3 regions of the Roseateles sp. P2_H4 genome follow, and region 3 is predicted to be linked to each of the others. Evidence: predicted binding sites of a transcription regulator. Region 3 holds the regulator's gene; each other region holds the start of a gene.

The links. Region 3 encodes FNR, which switches genes on or off when oxygen is low (the NO sensors DNR and NnrR bind a similar motif). Its sites were predicted from a motif close to TTGATNNNNATCAA; they were not measured.
Region 1: a site for FNR is predicted at 1,772-1,785, ahead of AC1DW3_RS23090 (hemerythrin domain-containing protein). Genes of this name have one in related genera too.
Region 2: a site for FNR is predicted at 1,677-1,690, ahead of AC1DW3_RS15145 (TraR/DksA family transcriptional regulator). Genes of this name have one in related genera too.

What each region holds. Positions count from the first base shown of each region.
Region 1 is NZ_JBFUFR010000035.1:27,451-30,653, reverse strand. Features, by position in the region: gene AC1DW3_RS23095 (P-loop NTPase fold protein) at 1-1,129, shown strand, start outside; gene AC1DW3_RS23090 (hemerythrin domain-containing protein) at 1,126-1,737, opposite strand; gene tkt (transketolase) at 1,862-3,203, shown strand, end outside.
Region 2 is NZ_JBFUFR010000018.1:86,220-89,422, reverse strand. Features, by position in the region: gene AC1DW3_RS15155 (cation-translocating P-type ATPase) at 1-647, opposite strand, end outside; gene AC1DW3_RS15150 (c-type cytochrome) at 746-1,258, opposite strand; gene AC1DW3_RS15145 (TraR/DksA family transcriptional regulator) at 1,255-1,620, opposite strand; gene AC1DW3_RS15140 (methyl-accepting chemotaxis protein) at 1,807-3,203, opposite strand, start outside.
Region 3 is NZ_JBFUFR010000037.1:56,258-59,460, reverse strand. Features, by position in the region: partial or broken gene AC1DW3_RS23835 (urease accessory protein UreH domain-containing protein) at 1-202, opposite strand, end outside; gene hemN (oxygen-independent coproporphyrinogen III oxidase) at 202-1,584, opposite strand; gene fnr (fumarate/nitrate reduction transcriptional regulator Fnr) at 1,692-2,450, shown strand; gene AC1DW3_RS23820 (BON domain-containing protein) at 2,664-2,999, opposite strand; gene AC1DW3_RS23815 (sigma 54-interacting transcriptional regulator) at 3,187-3,203, opposite strand, start outside.

The DNA of each region.
Region 1 (3,203 bases), on a different contig from region 3:
GCCGTGGTTCGCCCGCATCGGAGACTGGATGGAGGAGGGCATGCCACCGGGTGCCGTGGAGCAGGTGCTGCGCGAGCTGCGGCCTCATCTGTCGCAGGCCATGGCGATCGAGCTGCTGCGGGCCTTCGGCGCACCCTTGCATGCGGTGCTGCGTCGACCCAGCTGGGCGAGCCGGGTCCGGGTGGAAAAAGAGGATTCGCTGTCGCCTTATGTGCTGGCGCCGATGCTGGACCGCGACCTGCGTGTGTCGCTGGCGACGCGCGACGTCGCTGCGGCGGCGGCTTGGCAGGTGCCTAGCGGCTGGCAGGCATCGATCGAGGAGATCTCGTCCCAGCGCGTGGAGGACTACAAGGTGGTGCTGAGAGCGGGTGCGGAACCCCGCTTCGGTGTTTTCGCGTTGCTGACGATCACGCGTGACAGTGGCTCGCACCCGGTCACGCAGCGCTTGCGCTGGATGGAGCCGGGCAGTTTCCTGAGCGGCTCTCCCTCTGATGAGGCAGGCCGCATGTCCGACGAACCCTTGCCGGCGCCGGCCAGTCTGCACACCGGCTTCTGGATGGCCGACACAGCCTGCACCCGGGTGCTGTGGTGGACCTTGATGCCCGAGCAGATGCCCCCGAGCCGCAACGGAGACGATGACAACGAGCCCGTCAGGGGCGTCGCTCCGGAACAGGTCTTCGAGTTCCTGCGTCGGCTCGCGCGGCTGCTGCCGCCTTGCAGGGTGCAACTGCCCAGTGCAGTCGAATGGGAGTACGCCTGCCGGGCGGGCACGGTCACGCCCTGGGCCTTTGGCGTTAGCGTGAATGCCGGCCAGGTCCGCATGCTGAGCGCCGGGCCGGCGCCGGTGGCCAGCCTGCCACCCAATCCCTGGGGGCTGTACGAGATGCATGGCAATGTGGCCGAAATCTGCGCCGACTGGCCCTCGCTCGAGGGGCGCGACGGCTCGAGCGCAGAGGCCCTGTCGCTGCGCGGCGGTTCTTTCGCCGATCCGCCGGCGGCAATGCGGTCCGCGTCGATGCGAGGGGTAGGTCGCCAGGAAATCCGCAACGACGTGGGCTTTCGTTTCACGCTGCGTGCCTGGGAGCGTGGCGAGGCGGCCGCTGCCAGTCTGCCCGATCCCGCCTTCTAAGCGCCCAGCGCCGGCCCCCACCCGAACGGCGCCGGCAACACCGCCAGGATGCGCTGCCGCAGCGGCGCATAGGCCTCGTCCACCGGCTGCCCGGCCCGCGGGGCCAGCGGGTCCTGGTGGCTGCCGAAGGCTTCGTCGAGGTCGGCCCAGTCGTCCGCGGACAGCAGGGCCACCGCCCGCGGCAGGATGGCCGTCTCCTCGCGCTTCATGTGGCGCAGATAGCGTGCCGAGTAGACCTTCAGCTGCTGCTCGAACTTCTCGCGCCGGCCGTCGCCCATCTGCTCCCAGGCCAGCAGGCTGTGCTGCAGTTCGCGGATGGCGCGCTCGCCCTGGGCGTGGTCTACCTCCAGCTCGTCCAGCGTCTCGCGCAGCTCGGGCGCCAGCGCGCGCAGCTTGGGGAAGAGCAGCTCGCTTTCCTTCTGGTGATGCAAGCGTTCCGGAAATTCGTCGACGTAGAACAGCATGGCCCGCAGCGCTGCGAAGTCGGGCGGTACGCCCGCGCGCTTCTGGGCATCGAGCAGCAGGGGCAGGGTGCGCAGCATCGCGGCCAGGGCGTCGTGCTCGGCGCGGATGACGCGCACCGCCAGGGGCATGGGCGAGGCAGACATGCCCCAAGCGTCGCGCTTCGCGGGGCGGCTGGTGTTGCGCTGGATCAAGGCCCCGGCAATGCCCACCCAGGGCACCCCCGTAAAATCCCTGGTTTTGCTCCTCCAGCCCAAGAAAGCCCCGGCCATGACTGCATCGACCGCCTCCCCCACCCTCATGGCCAACGCGATCCGCGCCCTCGCGATGGACGCGGTGCAGGCGGCCAACTCCGGCCACCCCGGAGCGCCCATGGGCATGGCCGACATCGCCGTCGCGCTGTGGGGCCACCATCTGCAGCACAACCCGGCCAACCCGCACTGGGCCAACCGCGACCGTTTCGTGCTGTCCAACGGCCACGGCTCGATGCTGATCTATGCACTGCTGCACCTGACGGGCTATGACCTGCCCATAGCCGAGCTGCGCAACTTCCGCCAGATGCACAGCAAGACGCCGGGCCACCCCGAAGTGGGCGTCACCCCCGGCATCGAGACGACGACCGGCCCGCTGGGCCAGGGCGTGACCAACGCCGTCGGCCTGGCGCTGGCCGAGAAGCTGCTGGCACGTGACTTCAACCGCGAAGGCCACGAGATCGTCGATCACCACACCTATGTCTTCCTGGGCGACGGCTGCCTGATGGAAGGCATCAGCCACGAGGCCGCCTCGCTGGCTGGCGCCTGGAAGCTGAACAAGCTGATCGCCATCTACGACGACAACGGCATCAGCATCGATGGCCAGGTCGCGCCCTGGTTCGCCGACGACACGGCCAAGCGCTTCCAGGCCTATGGCTGGCACGTCATCGGCCCGGTGGACGGTCATGAGGTCGACGCCCTCGACGACGCCATCGGCAAGGCCAAGGAGAGCACCGACAAGCCGACGCTGATCATCGCCAAGACGGCCATCGGCAAGGGTTCGCCCAACCGCGCCAACACGGCCAAGGCCCATGGCGAGCCGCTGGGTGCGGAAGAGATCAAGCTGACCCGCGAGGCCCTTGCCTGGGAGCACGAGCCCTTCTCCGTGCCGGCCGAGGTCTATGCGGCCTGGGACGCCAAGGAGCGTGGCGACAAGATTGAGGCCGAGTGGGACACGCGCTTCGACGCCTATGCCGAAGCCCACCCCGAGCTGGCCGCCGAGTTCCAGCGCCGCATGGCCGGCGTGCTGCCCGCCAACTTCGCGCAGATCGCCGTCGACGCCGTCGTCAAGGCCCATGCCGAGTCGCAGACCGTCGCCAGCCGCAAGGCCAGCCAACTGGCCCTCGAAGCCTTCACGCTGGCCCTGCCCGAAATGCTGGGCGGCAGCGCTGACCTGACCGGCTCCAACCTGACCAACACCTCGTCCACGCCGGCGCTGCGTTTCGAGGCCGATGGCAAGCCCAACAACGGCCGCCACATCAACTACGGCGTGCGCGAATTCGGCATGGCCGCCATCATGAACGGCGTCGCGCTGCACGGCGGCTTCATCCCCTATGGCGGCACCTTCCTGACCTTCAGCG
Region 2 (3,203 bases), on a different contig from region 3:
ACCGCCTCGATGACGGCGTGGCCCGCAATGGCCAGGGTGCTCGCGTAGACGAAGGCGCCGCCGTTGCTCTGGGGCGATGCCATGGCCAGGCCGTCTTGCAGTTGCCACACCCGCTTGCTCACCGGCACCGACTCCCCGGTGAGCAGCGACTCGTCGACCTGCAATCCGACCGCCTCGCGGACGATGCCATCGGCGGCGACGCGCTCGCCCTCCCCGACCAGGAAGAAGTCGCCGGGCACCAGTTCGCGCGCCGGGATGCGTGCCATGAGCCCGCCTCGCAGGACGCGCACCTGCGGTGCGGACAGCACGCGGAGGGCCGCCAGCGCATGCTCGCTGCGTCGCTCCTGGAAAACGACCAGGCCGACGGTGACGACGGCGAAGAAGGCCAGCAGCAGCCCCTCGCCCAGGTCGCCCAGCAAGAGGTAGAGGGCTGCGGCAGCCAGCAGCAGCAGGAACATGGGCTCGGTGAACACGCCGCGAAGCGTGCGCAACATGCCGCGCCTGTCGGTATCCCCCACCTCGTTCGGGCCATGCGTCGACAGGCGCTGGCGGGCCTGCGCGTCGCTCAGCCCGCGTGGGAACAGGGGTGTTGCGGCAGGGGGATTTCCGCTGGTGGGCGTCGCCGCTTCAGCGTGCAAGATAGCCACCGCTGGCACGACCGATTCCCGAGGCGCCCCCGCTCATCAGGGTGACTTTTGCTTGAAGCATGGCGCTCTCCTGCTGCGCGAAGGCCGACGGCAAACGCTCAGTCGGGCGCTCGCTGTCGCAAAGGACGGCCCGTCCCCTGCCTGCCATCGGCACGGGCCGACAGATAGGCGTAGAGATCGATGATGTGGGCCGTCACCGTGGGGTCGCCCTGCCAGGCCGGCATCACCAGCGCCTCTTCCCTGCCCTGCAGGACCTTTTCGACCAGGGCACTGCGTGCAGAGCCCTGCGGGTCGGACTCTGCCGCAGCGAGTATCCAGTCGTAGCGCCTGAGCACCAGGCCCACGAACTGATGCGAGCCCATCTCGCGCAGCCTGGGCAGCAGGTCGGGGCCGGTCGCCGTACCTGTCGCCGCTGCGCCATGGCAAGTCGCGCACTTCTGCTGGAACACACGCCAGCCGACGTAGACCTCGCCTTCCGGCAAGGCGCGGCGCGCCAGCTCTTGAGCAGGCCTGGCGTTCTGCACCTCCAGGGCGCAACCGGTGGCCAGCGCGGCCACGGCGAGTGACGCGAGCACCGGCAGGCGATATCGCGCCGCGTCGTTCGCGCTCATGGCAGACGCTCCTGGGCAGCCTGGCAGGAAGCGCACAGCCGCACGGACGGCAGGGCCGTGAGACGCGCCGCTGCGATGGCCTCGCCGCAACCGGCGCAGTCGCCATAGCTTCCAGCCTCCAGCCGGCCCAGCGCGTCATCAACGTCCTGCAACTCCTGCAAGTCCCGGGCGGCCTGGAAGTCCTCGGTCTGCTGGCGCTGCATGAGCTCCGCGCCGTCCTTGAGGTCTCGGACCTCCGGGCTTTCCGTCTGCGCGTCCTGACGCGCCAGCTGCACCGCACGCACTTCGGCTCGCAGTTCGGTCTGGCGGTGTAGCAGCAGTTGGCGCAGCAGGGGCCACTGCGCTTGCGTCCGAGTTTGCATCTTGGGCTGTCCTTGGTCGGCGAACAACCATGCTATGCAGCGCGCGGGCAAGCGGGTTGCGCTGGATCAATCCGGACGACGAAGCCCGGACCCATGGGCTGCAAACACCGGACGTCCCGGCTGGCGCATGGGCGCTGCTGGCAGCCCCGCTTGCCAACAGCGGCACGTCGGGACGTCCGCCGCGCCTCAGCGCGTGGCAGGAAGGCGGAAGGTCGACACCGTCTCCACCAGTTGCTGGGCCTGCACCTTCAGGCCATCGGCCGCGGCGGCCATCTCCTCCACCATCGCCGCGTTCTGCTGCGTGGCCTGGTCCATCTGCGTGACGGCCGTGCCGACCTGGCTGACGCCGGCGCTCTGCTCGGCGCTGGACGAGCTGATCTCGCCCATGATGTCGGTGACGCGCTGGATGCTGCTGACGACGCGGTCCATGGTCGCGCCGGCCTGGTCGACCAGGGTGTTGCCACGGTCCACACGCTCCAGGCTCTGCGAGATCAGCGTCTTGATCTCGCGAGCGGCTTCCGCGCTGCGGCCGGCCAGCAGCCGCACCTCGCCCGCCACCACCGCGAAGCCGCGCCCCTGCTCGCCCGCGCGCGCCGCCTCGACGGCCGCGTTCAGCGCCAGGATGTTGGTCTGGAAAGCGATGCCGTCGATGACCGAGATGATGTCGCCGATGCGGCGCGAGCTGTCGTTGATGCCCTTCATCGTGTCGACGACCTGCTTGACGACCTGGCCGCCCTCGGCCGCCACGTGCGAGGCGTTCTGCGCCAGCTGGTTGGCCTGCTGGGCGTTGTCGACGTTGTTGCGCACCGTCGCACCCAGCTCGTCCATGGACGCCGCCGTCTGCTGCAGCGCGCTGGCCTGGCTCTCGGTGCGGGCGCTCAGGTCCTGGTTGCCGGAGGCGATCTCCGAGCTGGCATTGGCCACCGACTCCGAGCCGTCACGCACCTGCTGCACGATGCTGGCCATGCTGTCGCGCATGGCCTTCACACCCTGCATGACGCTCTCGTGGCTGCTGCCCCTCAAGTCGATGTCGACGCTGAGGTCGCCTTCGGCGAGCTGGCGCGTGATCTCGTTGACGCGGGCGGGCTCGCCGCCCAGCTGGCGCGTGATGCTGCGCGTGATGGCCAGGCCCAGCACCAGCAGCACGCCGGCCAGCACCCCCACCCCCAAGCCGACCTTCCAGACGCGCTGCCAGATGGCCGCGTCGACGGTGTCCACATAGACACCCGAACCGATGATCCAGCCCCAGGGCGTGAAGCCCTTGACGTAAGACACCTTGGGCACCGGCTGCTCGCTGCCCGGCTTGGGCCACATATAGGGCAGGTAACCCGCACCACTGGCCTTGACGATGTCGACCATCGCAACGAAGAGCGGCTTGCCGGTCGGGTCCTTGTTGTTGTTCAGCGTCTTGCCTTCCAGCTCCGGCTTCATCGGATGCATGACCATGATGGGGCTCATGTCATTGACCCAGAAATACTCATTGCCGCTGTAGCGCAGACCGCGCAGGGCGGCGAGGGCCGCCTTCTTGGCGTCATCGTCGGACAGCTTGCCGGTGGCGACCTGACCGTGGAATTGCGCCACGA
Region 3 (3,203 bases):
GGGACGCGCGTGCCAGCGCTGCGGCGGACGCCGCCGCCACGGCGCCGCCAGCCGCGTAGCCCAGCAGCCGGCCGGCCAGCAGCTTGGTCGGCTGCCGGCCGGCGGCCAGTGCGCAGGGCGCACTGCACATGGCCGCGCAATGCGGCATGCCGGCCAGGCCCATCAGCGTGACTGACGCGATGAGCGCAGCATCGAGCGCCATCAGATGATCTTGGAGAAGCGCTCGCGGCTGGCGTCGGCCTGCAGATAGCGGTCGAAGACCAGGGCCACGGCGCGCACGAAATACCAGCCCAGCGGCGTGAGCTGGATGGCGCCGGGTTCCAGCACGACCAGGCCCTGGTCCGCGAGCTGGCCGAGGCGCTCGAACTCGGGTGCGAAGTAGGCGGGCACGTTGACGAGGTAGGACGCCGCGATGGACTCGAACTCCACGCGGCCCTGGCACATCAGCGCCATGATGACGGCGCGGCGCAGCAGGTCATCGCGCGTCAGGGCCAGGCCGCGCTGCACGGGCAGCTGGCGTTGACGCAGGGCGTCCTCGTACTCGTCCATGGTCTTGGCGTTCTGCGCATAGGTGGCGCCCACGCGGCTGATGGACGACACGCCCAGGCCGACGAGGTCGCAGTCCGGCTGCGTGGAATAGCCCTGGAAACCGCGGTGCAGCAGGCCCTGGCGCTTGGCCACGGCCAGCGAGTCTTCCGGCAGCGCGAAATGGTCCATGCCGATATAGGTGTAGCCCTCGCCCAGCAGCGCACTGATCGCGCCGGACAGCATGGCCAGCTTGTCACCCGCAGGGGGCAGCAACTCGGCCACGATGCGGCGCTGCGGCTTGAAGCGCTGCGGCAGGTGGGCATAGGCGTACATCGCGATGCGGTCCGGGCGCAGTTCCGCCACCTGGGCGATGGTGCGGGCGAAGCTCGCCGGTGTCTGCAGCGGCAGGCCGTAGATCAGGTCGACGTTGGTGGATGAGAACCCCAGTTCGCGGGCCCGCAGCATCAGCGCGGCCACCTGCTCCAACGGCTGCACGCGGTGCACGGCCTTCTGTACGGCGGCATCGAAGTCCTGCACACCGAAGGACAGGCGGTTGAAGCCCAGGCCACGGAGATGCGCCAGCCGCGCGGCGTCCACCGTGCGCGGGTCCACCTCGATGGACAGCTCGGCACCCGGCAGCAGCTTGAAGCGCCGGTGCAGCGCGTCCATCAGCGAGCTCAGCTCGGTGTCGGACAGGAAGGTCGGTGAGCCACCGCCCAGGTGCAACTGCGATACCGGCGCCGTGCCTCCCATGGCCTCGGCGACCAGGTCCATCTCCACTTCCAGCGCGGCCAGGTAGGGCTGGGCGCGCTCATGGTGCTTGGTGATGATCTTGTTGCAGGCGCAGTAATAGCAGAGCTGCTCGCAGAACGGGATGTGGACATAGACCGACAGCGGCTGCGCCGTGCCGCGCTGGCGCAGCGCCTGCAGGTGCTGAGGCCCCTGGTAGGCCTCGACCAGGCGGTCGGCGGTGGGATAGGACGTGTAGCGTGGGCCGGCCACGTCATGGCGGCGCAGCAGGTCGGCATCGATGGGGCGGTCTGTGACAGCGGGCATGCCCTCACTGTGCCGACAGGAACAACCCAGGGCGTTGATCCAGGTCAAGGCCGCTGCGGGTGCCGCCGAGAACAATGTGTTCCATGCTGACCACCCTGACTAGCCCGATGAGCGTGCCGATCACTCCCGACATGCCCTCGAAGCCCTGCTCCGCGCTCGAGCCCCTCAAGGTGGCCTGCGCCAGCTGCAATCTGCGGGAACTCTGCCTGCCCGTGGGCCTGAACGCCGGCGAGCTGCAGAAGCTCGACGGCCTGGTGGAGAAGCGCCGCAGCGTGCAGCGTGGCGACCACCTGTTCCGCAACGGCGACCGCTTCGAGGCCCTGTACGCGGTGCGCACCGGTTTCTTCAAGACCTGCGTCGGCAGCGAGGACGGCCGCGAYCAGGTSACCGGYTTCCAGATGGCMGGCGAGCTGCTSGGSCTGGACGGCATCAGCAGCGACCACCACCACTGCAACGCGGTCGCGCTGGAGGACTCTTCCGTCTGCGTGATCCAGTACCGCGACCTGGAAGCCCTGTCGCGCGAGTTCAACGTGCTGCAGCACCAGTTCCACAAGATCATGAGCCGCGAGATCGTTCGCGACCACGGCGTCATGCTGCTGCTGGGCAATATGCGCGCCGAGGAGAGGCTCGCGGCCTTCCTGCTGAACCTGACGCAGCGCCTGCAGGCGCGCGGATTCTCGGCGTCCAGCCTGGTGCTGCGCATGACGCGCGAAGAGATCGGCAGCTACCTCGGACTCAAGCTGGAGACCGTCAGCCGCACCTTCTCCAAGTTCCAGGAGGACGGGCTGATGGAGGTCAAGCAGCGCCAGTTGCGCATCCTCGATCAGGCGGGGCTGCAGGCGCTGGTCAACAACTCCCGGGTTTGAGTTGAAGCCCCTCGTCCAGCCCGGCCCTGCTGAACGCGGGCAGAGCTGGCCGGTCCCCCGAGGGGACGGCGATGCTTGCGGCATTGAGCCGCAAGCACATCGCCCAAGCGGGCCGGCTTGGGGCGGCCCGGCGCTCGGCCCGGAAATCTGGGGTCACGCGAAAAAAAGGCCCCGCGGGGGCGCGCGGGGCCTCGAGATCGAAGGTGACGGCGATCAGCCGACCTTGATCTCGTTGCGCACTTCCTTCACGCCCGGCACGGCCGACACGAGCAGCACGGCCTTCTGGGCCAGGTCTGCCGTGGGCGCCGCGCCCTTCAGCACGATCACGCCGGCGCTGGTGCTGCTGACGGTCAGCGGCAGCGCCTGCAGGTCCTTGTCCTTTTGCAGGGCGGCCTGGGCCTGGCTGGTGATGGCGGCGTCACCTGCCGGCTGAGCCTGCGCGACCTGTTGGTCCGGGGCCGGTGCTTGATCGGCCGCAAAGCTCGCGGTCGCGGCACCCGCCATCAGGGCGGCAGTCAGCAGTCGGGCGAAGGTGGATGTTTGTCGCATGCAAATCTCCTGAGGATGCGTGAATCGAAGGCGGCACCGGGTGGCGCCACAAACGGCTTAGCGCAAGGCCTGTGCCAACCTGCGATTTCCCTTGCAGATCAAGCACTTGCCAAAAAACTCGGGGGTGAACAGCGGCCCAGGGCGGCACTTTTGTCGCCGGGTGGCGACAGGCTGCGCGGCTGCGGCGCTAAGCGCTTGATTCGT